2 regions of the Bariatricus sp. TF06-38A genome follow, and region 1 is predicted to be linked to the other one. Evidence: riboswitches for the same ligand, from Rfam matches in the RefSeq annotation. Region 1 holds a riboswitch; the other holds the start of a gene.

Region 1 (7,820 bases):
TTTCCATCTGCGCCACCTGTTCCATTCGTTCTCTGTCATTTTCTGTTATCAAAGTAATTTCTATGTTATCTCTATTACTCATGTGTTTTTTCTGCTTTCAGACGTTCTTCTCTTTCCCGTTCTGCCTGTGATACACGCAGATAATCCGGTTTGTGTTCCATTGCGGTTTCTGTTTTTCCTTCTTTATAATACTGAATTCCAAGCATACCGACTGCTGCCGCTCTCTGCTGGTTCATATGTGCCGGTGCAAATGCAATATCATAATTCGTCATCAATTCCTTCTCCAACCTGTCTTTATGCACCGGTACACCGTCTCCAAGAAAGATCACTGGTTTTCCATAAGTACAAAGTTTTTTGGCAAGTTCATCGATTTCGACTGCCATCTGTGCTTCCAAAACCTGCAGTTTATCACCGTCCATCTGATAAATACCAGTATATACCTGATTTCTTCTTGCATCCATGATCGGACAAATGATCCTGTCTGTATAACACAGATTATAAGCAAGTCCGTCTACTGTCGGAATGTGAATCAAAGGCTTCTTCAGTGCCAGCCCCAGTCCCTTTGCAGTTGCTGAACCAATTCTGAGTCCGGTAAATGATCCCGGTCCTCCTGCTACCGCAATCGCATCAATCGTATCCAGATTCATATCCGTCATCTTCACGATTTCATCCAACATCGGTAATAAGGTCTGTGAATGTGTCTTTTTATAATTGATCGTATACTCTGCAATCGTTTTGGAAATTTCGTTTTCTTCTTCAACTACTGCGACAGTTGCAACAAGTCCCGAACTGTCTATTGCTAAAATGCGCATATTATTCTCCTCTTTTCTCTACCGTAATCCGGCGGAAATCAAATCCCTGTTCCAGATCTTTTTCTATCGTGATCTCTGTCCGGTTCGCCGGAAGAATCTCATCAATCAGGTTCGCCCATTCGATCAGGCTTACACCGTCTCCATATACATAGTCTTCAAAACCAATCTCGTCCATCTCTTCAATATCACCAATCCGATACACATCAAAATGATAGAACGGAAGTCTTCCGTCATCATATACCTGGACTATTGTAAAGGTTGGACTGCTGATCGGTTCTTCAATCCCCAGTCCTTTTGCCAGTCCCTGGGTAAATACGGTCTTTCCGACGCCGAGATCTCCTACCAGTGTATAGACTTCTCCTGCTTTTGCATGACTCCCGATCTTCTTACCGAGATCATAGGTTTCTTTGGCACTTCTTGTTTCAATTATCATCTTCTGGTCTGCCTCCTAATTTGCACTGACGTGTCTGATATTGACTTTCTTGGCTGGCATATGTGTAGAAATCATCTGCACTGCTGCCGCATACTGTTCTCCCAGGGATTCTCTTGGAAAAATCAGTGCTCTTACCTTTGTTACATATATAATTACAGACTGACCGGTTGAAACTGCCTTCCGGAAATCTCCCCATTCATTAAGCACACTTTGTTCATCCTGTGAAATGCGGATTCCTTCTTCGTTAAGTTCATAACTAATCGGTTTCTGAAACATCGGGGAGCGCATTACCTGTTCTGCCGCACGTGCTTTTAAATGAAGTGGGTTTCCGATCAGAAAAATTGCGGCAAACAAAAAGAACGTTGCTGCTGTACTGTAGCTTCCAAACATGCATTGTCTGATTCCCAGCACCAGTGTTACACCACCGAAAATCACACCAACGATTCCACTAAGGCTTGTGTAGGAAGTATAGAGCATAAAATCAAACATGGCTTTTTTTGTCATTTTTACTTCAAACTTTATATTCATTCATTTTCCTCCATATCAGATTAAGTCACACCGATTATATCATACCGAATCTTTGGAAACAAGTCGTTACTGCTCACTCCGGGTTTAGAAAAACACTGTCTTTTCTTAACTTGTACTTGTATTTTATATACGCCTGCGCTATAATGTGTTCAAATGAACAAGGAAATTCTTCGGGGTAGGGTGACTTCTTATCGCTATAGTATAAGCAGAATTCCCAACCGGCGGTTACAGTCCGCGACCTGTCAGATTTCTGACAGCTGATTTGGTGCAATTCCAAAACCGACAGTAAAGTCTGGATGAGAGAAGAAAAAGTGATTTTGCAAATAATCCCCCCGACGTATTACGTCGGGGATTTTTTTGCATAGGCTTTCGAAGATTTTCCTCCTCAATTCATCTGATTATGTCAAGAGAAAAGGAGAGAAAAAATGAGTACAGATGTAATGACAAACCCAAAAACAACAACGAAAGAAAAAAAACGTATCAGCACAAAGGTAATTGCACAGATTGGTGTGCTCGGAGCAATCGCTATGGTTCTGATGTTATTTGATATTCCACTTCCATTTGCACCAACCTTTTACAAAATTGATTTCAGTGAAGTTCCGGTCCTTGTCGGAGCATTTACCATGGGACCTGTAGCCGGCGCTTTGATCGAACTGGTCAAAATCCTGTTGAACCTCCTGATCAGAGGTACATCAACAGCTGGTGTTGGAGACCTCGGAAACTTCCTGATCGGATGTGCAATGTGTATTCCGGCTTCCCTGATTTATCAGAAGTTACATTCTCGCAAGGGTGCGATCATCGGTATGGTAACAGGAACTGTTTTTATGACAATTGTCGGATGTTTTATCAATGCATACCTTCTGCTTCCGGCATACGCTGTTGCATTCCATATGCCGATCGACGCACTGGTTGCCATGGGAACCGCAGTCAACAGTCATATCAACAGTCTTCTGACTTTTGTTTTACTTTCTGTTGCACCTTTCAATCTGCTGAAAGGTTTCCTGGTATCATTGATCGTATTCCTGATCTACAAAAAGATCAGCCCGATTTTACAAATGGGACGCGAATAGATTATAATTTTACAAAGCAGCAAAAGGGGTTCGTTATGAGCCTCTTTTTTTATGAAACCAAAAAACAGAGAGAAGTCTGCCCAAGCCGGCATTCTTCTCTCTGTTGAATTTCTTTTGATTATAAAGTATCGTTTCTTCTTACATATCCTGGTTTTTCCGGATCTGCAATCAGTTCCTTTGCATGGACAATCCTTGCACTCTTGTCCACTACCTGCGCTTCAATCCGTGCATCCTCTCCAATTACAACTCCCGGAAGGATAACACTGTCTTTGACAACTGCACCTTTCTTAATTACGCATCCACGTCCGATTACCGAATTCTCAACAGTACCCTCGATCAGGCATCCATTGGAAATTACTGAACTCTTGACACTTGCTCCTTCATAATACTTTGTTGGGCATGAATCATTTGTTCTTGTGTAAATCGGCCAATTCTTATCAAACAAAGTCACTGCATTCTTCATATCGATCAGTGATAAGTTTGCATTATAGTAGCTCTTAAAATCTGTGATAGATGCAAAGAATCCTCGATGTGACACTCCACGTACATCCAGTTCACTGCATGCCATATTCACAATATCATTAAGTGTGAACATGGAAGAAATCTTTCTTCCCTTTTTAACCAGTTCCATAAACAGATCTTTGCGCATTACATAAGTGTCCATGAAAATATTACGGTTTTTCGCGTTACCATGGTTCGGTTCCAATGAAAGGACACCCTTCTGCTTGTTCAGATTAAGTGTTGAACAGTTCAGATAGTATTCTTTTGCATTATCCACACTGTGATATAACAGGGTAATATCTGCACCGGATTCAATATGTGTCTTAAGTAATTCATCATAATTCTGTGTATAAATCATATAACTTGGTGCAATAACTACATATGGATATTTTACAGCTTCAATACACTCCATATTTTCTTCATATGCCGCCAGGTCATTATTGTATACACTCCATTCTGCATTTGCAAAATCAGAATAAAGAATATGAAGACGACCACTCTTTGAGTTGATATTGTAATGACGGCCTGTTCCAAGATGTTCTGTAAGAGAACGCGGTTTTCTTCTTACATAAACCTGAATATGTTCGATTTCACTGTTGCTCATATTAGAGATTGGGAAATCGATAACTCTGTATCTTCCAAGGAATGAAACAGCACCAACCGGACGATAATTCTGCATCTCTCCTACCCGGATATTGTTGCCGGCAAAACTTACGATTCCAAATGCCTGTGCCATATTACTCATCCCCCTTAACACGTTTTGATACTAATTCAATATGTTCACTGTCTGCTGATCCGACAACTGCATTTTTGCCAATCTTTACGCCATCAGCCACAAGCGCTCTTGTTACAACTGCACCTTCTTCTACTTCAACGCCCGGCATCAGTACACTGTCAATAATCTGTGCACCTTCGCCGACTCTTGCACCTGTAAACAATACAGAATTTTTGACTTTTCCATTGATCACACATCCCTGGTTGATAAATGCTCTTTCAATCTCTGCTGTCGGGCCAACATACTGAGGAAGCACAGTTGTATCCTCTGTGTAAATCTTCCATGAATCATCATTCAGATCAAGTTCATTTTTACTATTGATCAGATCCATATTTGCTTCCCACAGGGAATCAATTGTTCCGACATCTTTCCAATATCCTTTGAACTTGTATGCATAGAGCTTTCTTCCATCATTCAGCATAGTCGGAATGATATCTTTTCCGAAATCATGATTGGAATCCTGATTTTTCATATCTGCAAGGAGCATCTTTCTTAAAAGCTTCCAGTTGAATATGTAAATACCCATGGATGCCAGATTGCTCTTTGGATTCTCCGGTTTCTCTTCAAACTCTACAATTCTTCCCTCATCGTCCGTATTCATAATACCGAAACGGCTTGCTTCCTTCATCGGAACCTCAATGACCGCGATTGTTGCATCTGCTCCAGTCTCTTTATGATAATCAAGCATATTATCATAATTCATCTTATAAATATGGTCACCGGAAAGAATCAGTACATATTCTGGTGCAAACATGTCCACAAAATCAATGTTCTGTGAAATTGCATCTGCTGTTCCTCTGTATACATCCAGATCCGCATCCGCTTTTTCACGCGGTGGAAGTACATAGACTCCGCTGTTCTGGGCATCTAACCCCCATCTGCGACCTGCCGCTACATAACTGTTAAGTAAAATAGACTCATACTGTGTCAGGACTCCTACATTATCAATTCCGCTGTTGGCACAGTTGCTAAGTGGAAAATCAATGATTCTGTATTTTCCACCATATGAAACCGCAGGTTTGGCTACTTTATTTGTAAGCTCGTGAAGACGACTTCCTCGTCCGCCCGCCAAGATCATAGCAAGCATATTATTCTGCTTCATAAGTGAATCCTCTCTTTCCTATTTGTCCTGTCTTATATTATACAATTTTTCTGTTAAATTTTCCACTTTTTTGTGCAAAAAATACATAAAAATTTATATTTTTATTATTATGATGTGTTCGAGGATTATGGGAATTGCGTAGCAATAGAACAATCCGGTTACATCAGTGAGCAGCAAAATTTACTTTCGACACTCACATCATCATTATTGTATTATATATGCTTTAAAATCCGAATTTATGTCTATTTTCTTTCCAGATTTTCCCCATTGCATATTCATATGTCTTATCAAAGACAAAAAGTATAAATTGTCCGAATACAACAGACATAAGCATTATTCCTTTTGCGGTCTTTTTTTCAGATAACATACTCCAGAAATATATTAAACCCGGAATATAAAGTACATTAAATACCAGATATTTCATGAGCCAGAAAAAGTTACGGCTTCTGATCCATCCGGAAGCTCTTCCAGAAAAATGCCATATTGTTTCTATAATTAGAATATAAAATCCCATAAATGCATAGGAAACCACATATAATTTATTCGGAGACAGAAGGATTGCCAGCAAAATTCCTGCCAGTAAAAAGCCTGCCCCGCTTTTCAATCCAAATTCCTGAATCACAATCCCGACAAAAAAGGACGCCGCCGCCAGTAAAAAAAGGGTATTCGTTTCGATCACACTGCCAAGCGCAATCCCCACTTCTGTCAGTGCAAGCATAACGCCTGCAAATGCAATCTTTTTTGTATTTAGATGCATGGACACAGATCTCCTCCCATACATTCACATAATGAATCTGCGATCCACAGATCACAGCACATATTTCCAGTTCCACACGGAGAGGAATTACGATTGCCATATCCCTGACCAAACGGATTACTATTATATCTCTGTGCTCCCCAGTTCAGCTGGTTCATCAGCTCTCTGTACTGCGGGTTATTCGGGTCCATATTCACTGCCTGCGCAGCATAATCCCTTGCCAGCACATTGTTGCCTACGCCGGCGTTGGCCATGGAACTTGCATAATACCATTGTGCAGTCCGGTCATTCATACGGTTCAACACATTGATCGCGTCCTGATATCTACGGTTATTGATAAAATTGAATGCCGCCTGCATCTCCGGATTCATATTATTGTACTGCTGATATCTGCCATTGCCATAAGATTGATTTCCATAGGAATTATTACCATAAGAATAGTTCCCTGAACCCGCGCCGTATCCGTAATTATATCCTCCATTCGCCCGCTCTTTCATAATTTCATCATAAGCTTCCTGTACTTCTTTGAACTTTTCTTCAGCAAGATCCTGAAGCGGATTATCCACATTGGCATCCGGATGATATTTCCGGCTCAATTCTCTGTACGCCTTTTTTATCTCCTCTTCCGACGCATTTGGTGATACGCCAAGCACCTCATAAGGATTCTTTGTCATCTTCCTTTTCCTCGCTTTTCTTTTCTTGTATCTTTCTGTAATGTTTCCATACGCCATCATACAGGATATTCCGCAGGATATCCACGTCCAGTATACATGGCAGAATTTCAAAATTTCTTGCGCATTCGCCGATCATCATGCACAGAATGTCTCTGCATCTTTCTTCATATCCGGCTTCTTCATGCATCTTTTTTAATGGATTATAAGTCCCTTTTTCCAGGTCCTTATCCAGATCTTCGTAAGCATCCATAATATAAATATATTTGCCCAGATAGAAACCGATCCCTCGAAGTTGCTGTTCCCAGCAGTCTTCTTTATATACCATCATCTCTTCCATCAGCCGGCCAAAACAGCCTGCCGGATAGTCAACTTCCTGTATACCCTGACTTTCATATTCCGAAAGCTTTGCCATTTCTTCTCTGATCACACGACTCTGCCTTGGATATTTCCAAATTGCTTTTTCTACTTTTCGCTTCAAAGCCATACTCCCGAGAAGCCCTGCTACTTTCTTCTCATCCTTCCAATCATCTTCCAGATGATAATACGCCATGATCAGATTCATATCGGCCGCATACTCTGTGATCTCATTTTCCAGCATTGGCTGTGGCTTTAACGGATGCATCTTACAGCGATGGCTTTCTGCCTTTGTTTCACTTTCATATAAAGAAGTAAGTAAAATGATCACAAATGTCATATCATAGGCAAGCGTAAGCTGACCTGCGCTGCCATACTGTCTCTTCAGTGACTGACAAAGGCCACAGTAATACGCTTTATATTTATGATAATCTTTTACTTTTAATTCCGGCTCATTCGCCGTCACATATCCGAACATGTATTACTGAATTCCTCTCATTGTAAGCTGGATCCGCTTCTTCTGTAAATCAACGCTCATCACCTTTACATCTACAACATCTCCTACGCTGACTGCTTCCAGTGGATGCTTGATAAAACGATCCGTGATCTGGGAAATGTGCACCAATCCGTCCTGATGCACTCCAATATCGACAAATACACCAAAGTCAATGACATTTCGCACGGTTCCTTTCAGAATCATTCCTTCCTTCAGATCCTTCATATCAAGGACATCCGTCCTGAGAATTGGTTTCGGCATCTCATCTCGTGGATCACGCGCCGGTTTTTCCAGCTCTTTGACAATATCCCGAAGGGT
Region 2 (7,820 bases), on a different contig from region 1:
AAATAAGTTCAAGACAAAAGAGATGGAGAAATTTGCAGAGTTTGCACTGGAGGACAACTAAGAGAAAATACGGCTATGGATAAGAAAAATACTGATTTTGGCTTGGATGTATTACGAAAATTTATCTGAAGAGCAGGGAGAGCATAATATTTTCTACGTCATCTTGCGAAGTCTCAAAAAAGGATTTATACTAAAAATTAACAGAAAATCATAAGAGGAAAGAAGGAAATAAAAGATGGAAAATTTCACATTTTATGCACCGACTTATTTTGCTTTTGGTAAGGATACAGAAAATGATACCGGAAAGTATGTAAAACGTTTTGGCGGCAGTCGTGTACTGCTCCATTATGGCGGAGGTTCTGTCATTCGTTCCGGACTTTTGGATCGTGTTAAGAAATCTCTGGACGGAGAAGGGGTTTCTTATGTAGAATTAGGCGGCGTAAAGCCAAATCCGAGAAGTGGTCTTGTATATGAAGGAATCGATCTGTGCCGGAAAGAAAAAGTAGATTTTGTACTGGCAGTCGGAGGCGGAAGTACAATTGATTCCGCAAAGGCAATTGCGGCAGGTGCAGTATACGATGGAGATTTCTGGGATTATTATGAAGGAAAGCTTGTCGAGGAAGCACTTCCGATCGGAACAGTTATTACGATTTCAGCTGCAGGAAGTGAAGGATCACCGGACTCTGTTATTACAAAAGAAGAAGGAATGTTCAAAAGAGGGGCAACCGGAGAAGCATTCCGTCCGAAATTCACGATCATGAACCCGGCACTTACACAGACACTTCCGGCATATCAGACAGCTTGCGGAATTACAGATATTATGGCACATCTGTATGAGCGTTATCTGACCAATACCGAAGAAGTAGAAGTGACAGACCGTATGATCGAAGGGCTTCTTCTGACGATGATCCATGAAGGACCGAGAGTCATTGCAGACCCGGATAATTATCAGGCAAGAGCAAACATTATGTGGGCAGGTATGATGGCACACAATAATTCCTGCGGAGTAGGACGTACACAGGACTGGACAAGCCATAACATCGAGCACGAATTATCTGCATTGTATGACTGCGCGCACGGTGCAGGGCTTGCGGTTGTTATGCCGGCTGTATTTACTTATACACTGGAACACAATGTGATGCGTTTTGCACAGGCTGCAGTCCGTGTCTGGGGCTGTCAGATGGATTTTGCAGATCCAAAGAGAACGGCACTGGAAGGAATTGAGGCACTTCGAAACTTTTTAATTTCGATTGGGATGCCAAAGAATTTTGCAGAGCTTGGAGCCAAAGAAGAAGATATTGAAAAGCTGGCACATACCTGCTGTTATGGAGATGTAAATACTGGTACAGTGGAAGGATTTGCAACTCTTGATCAGAAAGATGTGGAAAATATTTATAAACTGATGGTATTTTAGAAAAAGAAATATCGGAAAACAGGAAATTTGGAAGAGGGAGTGTGTGACTTAAACTCAAGTCATACACTCCCTCTTTTTGAAACGTCTATTTTCCAACAGGCTATGCATTTTCATAAATCGGTTCGAAATCATCTGCGCCGTGTCCACAGAGCGGGCAGGTGAATTCTTCCGGAAGATTGCTTCCTTCGTATACATAATTGCAGATCTTACAGCGCCATCCGATAATCTTCTTATCCTCTTTTTTCTGTTCTGGTTTTGGCTTTACATGTGCCTGATAATCTGCGTAAGTCAGAGGCGGATTGTCACTTAAAAGTTTCGCATCGGTTACTTCAGCAATAAAAAGGGTATGTGTTCCAAGATCCTGTCTGGAAACTACTTTTGCGCTGAGAACAGAACAAGTCTGCCATCCGAGGTAAGGAACTGCATTTTCATCTGCAGGTGCAGTGATATTTGCGAATTTATCAACATCTCTGCCGGACTGGAAACCGAAATGCCGGATCGTTTCAAAAGAGCAGGTCTGGTCAAGCAGGCTTAACGTAAAAATGCCGCTCTCTTTGATCAGATCACAGGTATAGTTGCTATTCAGCACAGAGATTGCGATCCGTACCGGATTATTCGCAACCTGGATGCAGGTGTTGGTAATACATCCGTTTACTACATTCCCAGAGCGTGTTGCAAGCATAAATACTCCATAAGATAAATTATAAAGTGCTTTTTTATCCATATAACATTCCTCCTGACTTTCAAAACTTGATAATAAGAATCATTACTATAATTAAAGAATACATGATAAAAGAAAAATTGTCAATTATAAAATCAAGATTTCCGGAAAATCAGAATCACAAAAAATGTGATGATTTCTGATCCTAAGAAGGAAAGCCAGATTCCATTCAGCCCCAGAATCTGTGAGAACAGGATTGCACAGAAAGCAATTGCGATAATGCCGCGCATAACAGAACCAAGGACGGCAGGACGTGCCCGGTCGATTGCGGAAAAATAGGCAACCAGCACAATATTGATACCGGCGACTAAAAAGCCCAGGAAATAAAGCCTAAGACCAGTATGGGCGTAAGCAAGCAGCTGGAGATTATGTTCGCTGTTAAAGATACTGATAAAGGTATCCGTAAATCCGTAGATCAGTACAACGATCACAAGCTCGATCAGAAGTGCTGCAGCAAGAGACCAGTTGAGAAATTTACGGACTAGATCATGTTCACCCTTTCCGTAACTCTGGCTGATCAGCGGCTGTGCACCCTGGGCAAGTCCGTTTAGGATCGCCATTGCGACCAGTGAAATATTTGCAACTACGCCGTAGGCTGCGATCCCGATATTTCCCGCAATGCGCAGGATCAGCATGTTAAATATAATCGTAATGACAGCGGAAGAAATTTCAGCAAAAAATGCAGAAACACCAAGCTGGCAGCATCCGATGATCCGGCGAAGAGAGGGCTTGCGCCAATGAAACTCTACATGGTTATTCTTTCCAAGATAATGTGTCGAACATACCAGCATCGTCACAACCGGTGAAAGAGCGGTTGCAAGTGCAGCCCCCAGAAATCCAAGATTCAAAGAGAACATGAAAATATAGTCAAATAAAATATTAAAGAAGCTTCCGGAAATGGAACCGATCATGGCGATAGAGGTCGCATGGTCATTCCTCGCAAATGCCGTGAAGGTATAGTTTGACATAAAAAACGGGGTAAAGAGCAGGACGATACGCATATAATTACGTCCAAGCCGGATGAGCCCGGCATCTGCCCCTAAAAGTGCAAGTGCTTTATGCGGAATGAAGATTCCGGTGAGCATAAAAGGAATGCTGCATATGAGACACCAGAAGATGGACTGGGTAAAATAGTAGTCCGAAGGTGAACCTTTGGCTGTGCTGATATTGTATCGTGTGGCGGAGCCGATTCCGATCATCGAACCGATTGCGAAGACCAGACCGAACACCGGCAGGATCAGATTCAGGGCAGCAAGTCCATCTGCACCGCATTTGTAAGAGATAAAAAAGGTATCTGCCAGAATGTAGACGGAGACACCGATCATTCCGGAAATACTCTGGAAAATGTATTTTAAAAATTTATGAAACATGTTTTTGAATTCCTCGTCTTTCTTAAAGCCAGATTAAATGAAATAACCATCTGTACCAGCCTGGTAATAGGCGGACTCTGATATCTCCATATAAGAATAGCATAAACATACTGGTTTGTCGAAAAAATAATCTTGCAATTACTGCGGTAACGTGCTATAGTAAGTTTTGTAAAACAAAATAATGCTTCAGGGCGGGGCGAAATTCCCCACCGGCGGTAAAGCCCGCGAGCCGTAAGGCATGAACTGGTGAGATTCCAGTGCCGACAGTAAAGTCTGGATGGAAGAAGTTGAATCGTTGCTGATAGAAGCGGTTTCTATCATATATGCAGGAATAAAAAGTAAAACGCTCTGGAATGGGAATCATTCCAGAGTTTTTATTTTCCGGAAAATAAAATGCCGAGGCCAGATTCGATGAGAAAATGGTATTTCCGAGAAGTATGACAGAGCGTACAGCGATATAACTGAGAAAGAAAGCCCTGACAGGTAAGAGAATCTGTCAGGGCTTTTCCTATATGCCAAAGCACATTTTTTGAAAAGAGACTTATCCGGCAACATACCTAAAATGTTTAGCAGAGTACATTTCCAGGGGGCTTTTCCGGGAGAGATGAGAAAGGAGAAAAAATGACAGATGAATTTTACATGCGCCGTGCAATTGAACTGGCAAAAAAAGGACGTGGATGGACAAATCCAAACCCGATGGTTGGTGCCGTGATCGTAAAGAATGGAAGCATTATCGGGGAAGGGTATCACGAAAAATGTGGTGAGCTTCATGCAGAACGGAACGCAATCGCATCCCTGACAGAAAGCGCCGAGGGAGCAACACTTTATGTGACGCTGGAGCCGTGCTGCCATTATGGGAAGACACCACCATGTACGGAAGCGATTCTGGAACAGAAGATTGCACGGGTTGTGATCGGATCGAGAGATCCGAATCCGAAAGTGTCCGGCAAAGGAGCAAAGATTTTACGCGAGGCAGGCGTCCGGGTGGAAGAGGATTTCCTGCGCGAAGAATGTGATGCGTTAAATCCGGTCTTTTTCCACTATATCACAACAGGGCTGCCCTATGTGGTGATGAAATACGCAATGACGGCAGACGGAAAGATTGCGACAAAAACAGGAGCATCAAAATGGATATCCGGTGAGGAAGCAAGAAGTCTGGTACATGAGATGCGCCATGACTATATGGCAATCATGGCAGGAATCGGAACGGTTCTGGCAGATGATCCGATGCTGAATGTGCGTCTGGAGGGAAAGAAAAGTCCGGTCAGAATTATCTGTGACAGTATGCTCAGGATCCCACTGGACAGTCAGATCTGCCAGACAGCAGGGAGATACCGGACGATTGTTGCATATGCCGGTGAAAAGGGGAATGCGATTTATTTAGAAGAGAAAAAACGCAGTCTGGAAAAGCTTGGAGTCGTGCTTCTCAGAGTTCCTTCGGAAAAAGGGGAGATCAATCTGCAGCTTCTGATGAGAAAGCTTGGAGAGCTGGGAATTGACAGTGTACTTATTGAAGGCGGTGGAACTTTAAATGAGGATGCCCTGCAATCCGGTATCGTAAATGAGGTGAAAGCTTTTATCGCACCGAAAATTTTTGGCGGAAGAGGCGGCAAGACTCCGGTGGAAGGCTTTGGAATTGAGAAAGTAGACGATGCCATCAAGTTACAGCTTATGAGAATCTCGCAGGTTGGAGAAGATATTCTGGCAGAGTATAAGGTTTTGGAGGAAATGTAAATGTTTACAGGAATTGTAGAAGAAACCGGATCTATCCGGTCACTCCGACTTTCTGGATCATCCGGGAAGATTGCGATCCGGGCAAAAAAAGTACTCGGTGGAACCAGGATCGGAGACAGTATTGCGGTAAATGGTGTCTGCCTGACGGTGGTTTCTCTGGAAAAGGATGGATTTACCGCAGATGTGATGGCGGAAACAGTGAGAAGAACCAATCTTGGTGATACGAAGATCGGTGAGAAAGTGAATCTGGAACGCGCGATGGCGGCAGATGGCAGATTCGGTGGACATATCGTTGCAGGACATATTGACGGGACCGGAATGATTGAAGAACTCAGAAAGGAAGAAAATGCGGTATGGGTAAAAATCCGGACAACGCCGGAGATTCTGGAACTGATCGTAGAAAAAGGTTCAATCTGTATTGACGGGATCAGTCTGACAGTGGCAGAAGTAAGTGAAAAAAGCTTTCAGGTATCAGTCATTCCTCATACCGGAGAGGAAACCACACTGCTGAAGAAAAAAGCTGGGGACAGGGTGAATCTGGAAAATGATATTGTAGGGAAGTATATTAAAAAGTTTCTTACACCATCGGAACCGGCTGGAAAATGTGGTGGACTTACCATGGAATTATTAGAGGAGTATGGAATTTGATGCGAAGAAATTCCGGGACCGGAATGGAGAGCATACAGAAGAACAGGATAAAAATGAGTTATAGATCGGACAGGAGGAAGTAACAAATGGAGAAACAGTATCAATACAATAGCGTAGAAGAGGCACTTGAAGAATTGCGCCAGGGAAGGATCGTTCTGGTAACGGATGATCCGGACCGGGAAAATGAAGGAGATATGATCTGCGCGGCGGAATTTGCAACTCAGGAGAATATCAATTTTATGGCATGCCATGCGAAAGGGCTGATCTGCACACCGATGAGTGCAGCGCTGGCCGGACGGCTTGGGCTTTCACAGATGGTCTCCGAAAATACAGATAACCATTCGACTGCATTTACGGTATCCGTTGACCATGTGGATACGACAACGGGAATTTCAGCAGCAGAGCGAGGATATACTATGCGCAGCCTGACAGAAGAAGGAACGAAACCGCAGGACCTTCGAAGACCGGGGCATGTATTTCCGCTGGTGGCAAGGCATGGAGGTGTGTTGGTAAGAAATGGTCATACCGAGGCAACGGTTGATCTGATGCGTCTTGCCGGACTGAAAGAATGTGGAATCTGCTGTGAAATCATGGAAGAGGACGGAACGATGATGCGGACAGAGAATCTCTGGAAGCTGGCGAAGAAGTACGACCTGAAATTTATTACGATCAAAGATCTGCAGGATTACTGCAGGATCCATGAAAAACATGTCGTAAGGGAAGCATGTGCAAAGATGCCAACCCAGTATGGAGAATTTCAGATTTATGGGTATGTGAATGACATCACCGGTGAACATCATGTGGCATTGGTGAAAGGTGAGATTGGCGATGGGGAAGATGTTCTGTGCCGTGTACATTCCGAGTGCCTGACCGGCGATACTTTTGGATCTCTCCGCTGCGATTGTGGAAAGCAGCTGCAGTCGGCGATGCAGCAGATCGAGAGAGAAGGAAGAGGAGTTCTTCTGTATATGCGACAGGAGGGAAGGGGAATCGGTCTGATCAACAAGCTGAAAGCGTATGAACTTCAGGAACAGGGATACGATACCGTGGAAGCCAACATCCGTCTGGGATTTGCGCCGGATCTTAGGGAATACTGGGTAGGGGCTCAGATTTTATCGGATCTGGGAGTAAAATCACTCCGGCTTCTTACAAATAATCCGGAGAAGGTATATGGACTTTCCGGTTTCGGGCTTGCAATCCATGAGAGAGTACCGATTGAAATAGCACCGCAGAAATTTGATGCATTTTATATGAAGACGAAGCAGGAAAAGATGGGACATATCTTTAAAGAAATCAAATTTCAGTAAAAAGAGAATAAACAGTATTTATCATAGAAGAAACACTTTAATTACAGGAGGAAAAAAACATGAGACAGATTAATGTATTAGAAGGAAAAGTAGTAGCACCAGAAGGAATGAAAGTAGGAATTGTTGCTTCAAGATTTAATGAGATTATTGTTAATAAACTACTTGGTGGTGCGGTAGACGGGCTGGTACGCCATGGCGTGGAGGATGAAAACATAACGGCAGCATGGGTACCGGGAGCATTTGAGATTCCGACAGCAGCTTCTAAAATGGCGGCATCCGGAAAGTATGATGCGGTGATCTGTGTGGGAGCAGTGATCCGTGGAGACACGACGCATTATGATTATGTCTGCAATGAGGTATCCAAAGGGATCGCACAGGTCGGACTTGCAACCGGAGTGCCGGTATTATTTGGTGTGATCACGACTGAAAATATCGAGCAGGCAATTTCAAGAGCCGGAAGTAAAGGCGGAAATAAGGGATATGACTGTGCACTTTCTGCAATCGAAATGGTAAATCTTCTGAGACAGATGTAATTTCCGGCTGACGGTTACAAAAAGAATCCCGTTTTCCGGCAGAAAAAGGGCAGATGCCGGGATTTACTGGACATTTATGCAGGAAAAAGGTAT

Evidence for each region. Region 1 has a riboswitch for FMN ahead of PG418_RS06415 (ECF transporter S component). Riboswitches for the same ligand answer to the same signal wherever they lie in the genome.
Region 2: linked by a shared signal. The riboswitch ahead of ribD (bifunctional diaminohydroxyphosphoribosylaminopyrimidine deaminase/5-amino-6-(5-phosphoribosylamino)uracil reductase RibD) and the one ahead of PG418_RS06415 (ECF transporter S component) in region 1 are both predicted to bind FMN.

The regions. Positions count from the first base shown of each region.
Region 1 covers NZ_JAQFCE010000005.1:51,895-59,714, forward strand. Annotated here, with positions in the region: gene rimI (ribosomal protein S18-alanine N-acetyltransferase) at 1-82, opposite strand, end outside; gene tsaB (tRNA (adenosine(37)-N6)-threonylcarbamoyltransferase complex dimerization subunit type 1 TsaB) at 75-812, opposite strand; gene tsaE (tRNA (adenosine(37)-N6)-threonylcarbamoyltransferase complex ATPase subunit type 1 TsaE) at 814-1,245, opposite strand; gene PG418_RS06410 (YcxB family protein) at 1,261-1,773, opposite strand; FMN riboswitch at 1,936-2,085, shown strand; gene PG418_RS06415 (ECF transporter S component) at 2,199-2,843, shown strand; gene glgD (glucose-1-phosphate adenylyltransferase subunit GlgD) at 2,962-4,080, opposite strand; gene PG418_RS06425 (glucose-1-phosphate adenylyltransferase) at 4,082-5,221, opposite strand; gene PG418_RS06430 (hypothetical protein) at 5,445-5,978, opposite strand; gene PG418_RS06435 (DnaJ domain-containing protein) at 5,969-6,652, opposite strand; gene PG418_RS06440 (DUF5685 family protein) at 6,633-7,484, opposite strand; gene PG418_RS06445 (Tex family protein) at 7,488-7,820, opposite strand, start outside.
Region 2 covers NZ_JAQFCE010000009.1:76,100-83,919, forward strand. Annotated here, with positions in the region: gene PG418_RS09105 (LysR family transcriptional regulator) at 1-61, shown strand, start outside; gene PG418_RS09110 (iron-containing alcohol dehydrogenase) at 236-1,414, shown strand; gene PG418_RS09115 (flavin reductase) at 1,515-2,138, opposite strand; gene PG418_RS09120 (MATE family efflux transporter) at 2,231-3,505, opposite strand; FMN riboswitch at 3,684-3,798, shown strand; gene ribD (bifunctional diaminohydroxyphosphoribosylaminopyrimidine deaminase/5-amino-6-(5-phosphoribosylamino)uracil reductase RibD) at 4,127-5,239, shown strand; gene ribE (riboflavin synthase) at 5,240-5,887, shown strand; gene PG418_RS09135 (bifunctional 3,4-dihydroxy-2-butanone-4-phosphate synthase/GTP cyclohydrolase II) at 5,974-7,194, shown strand; gene ribH (6,7-dimethyl-8-ribityllumazine synthase) at 7,254-7,727, shown strand.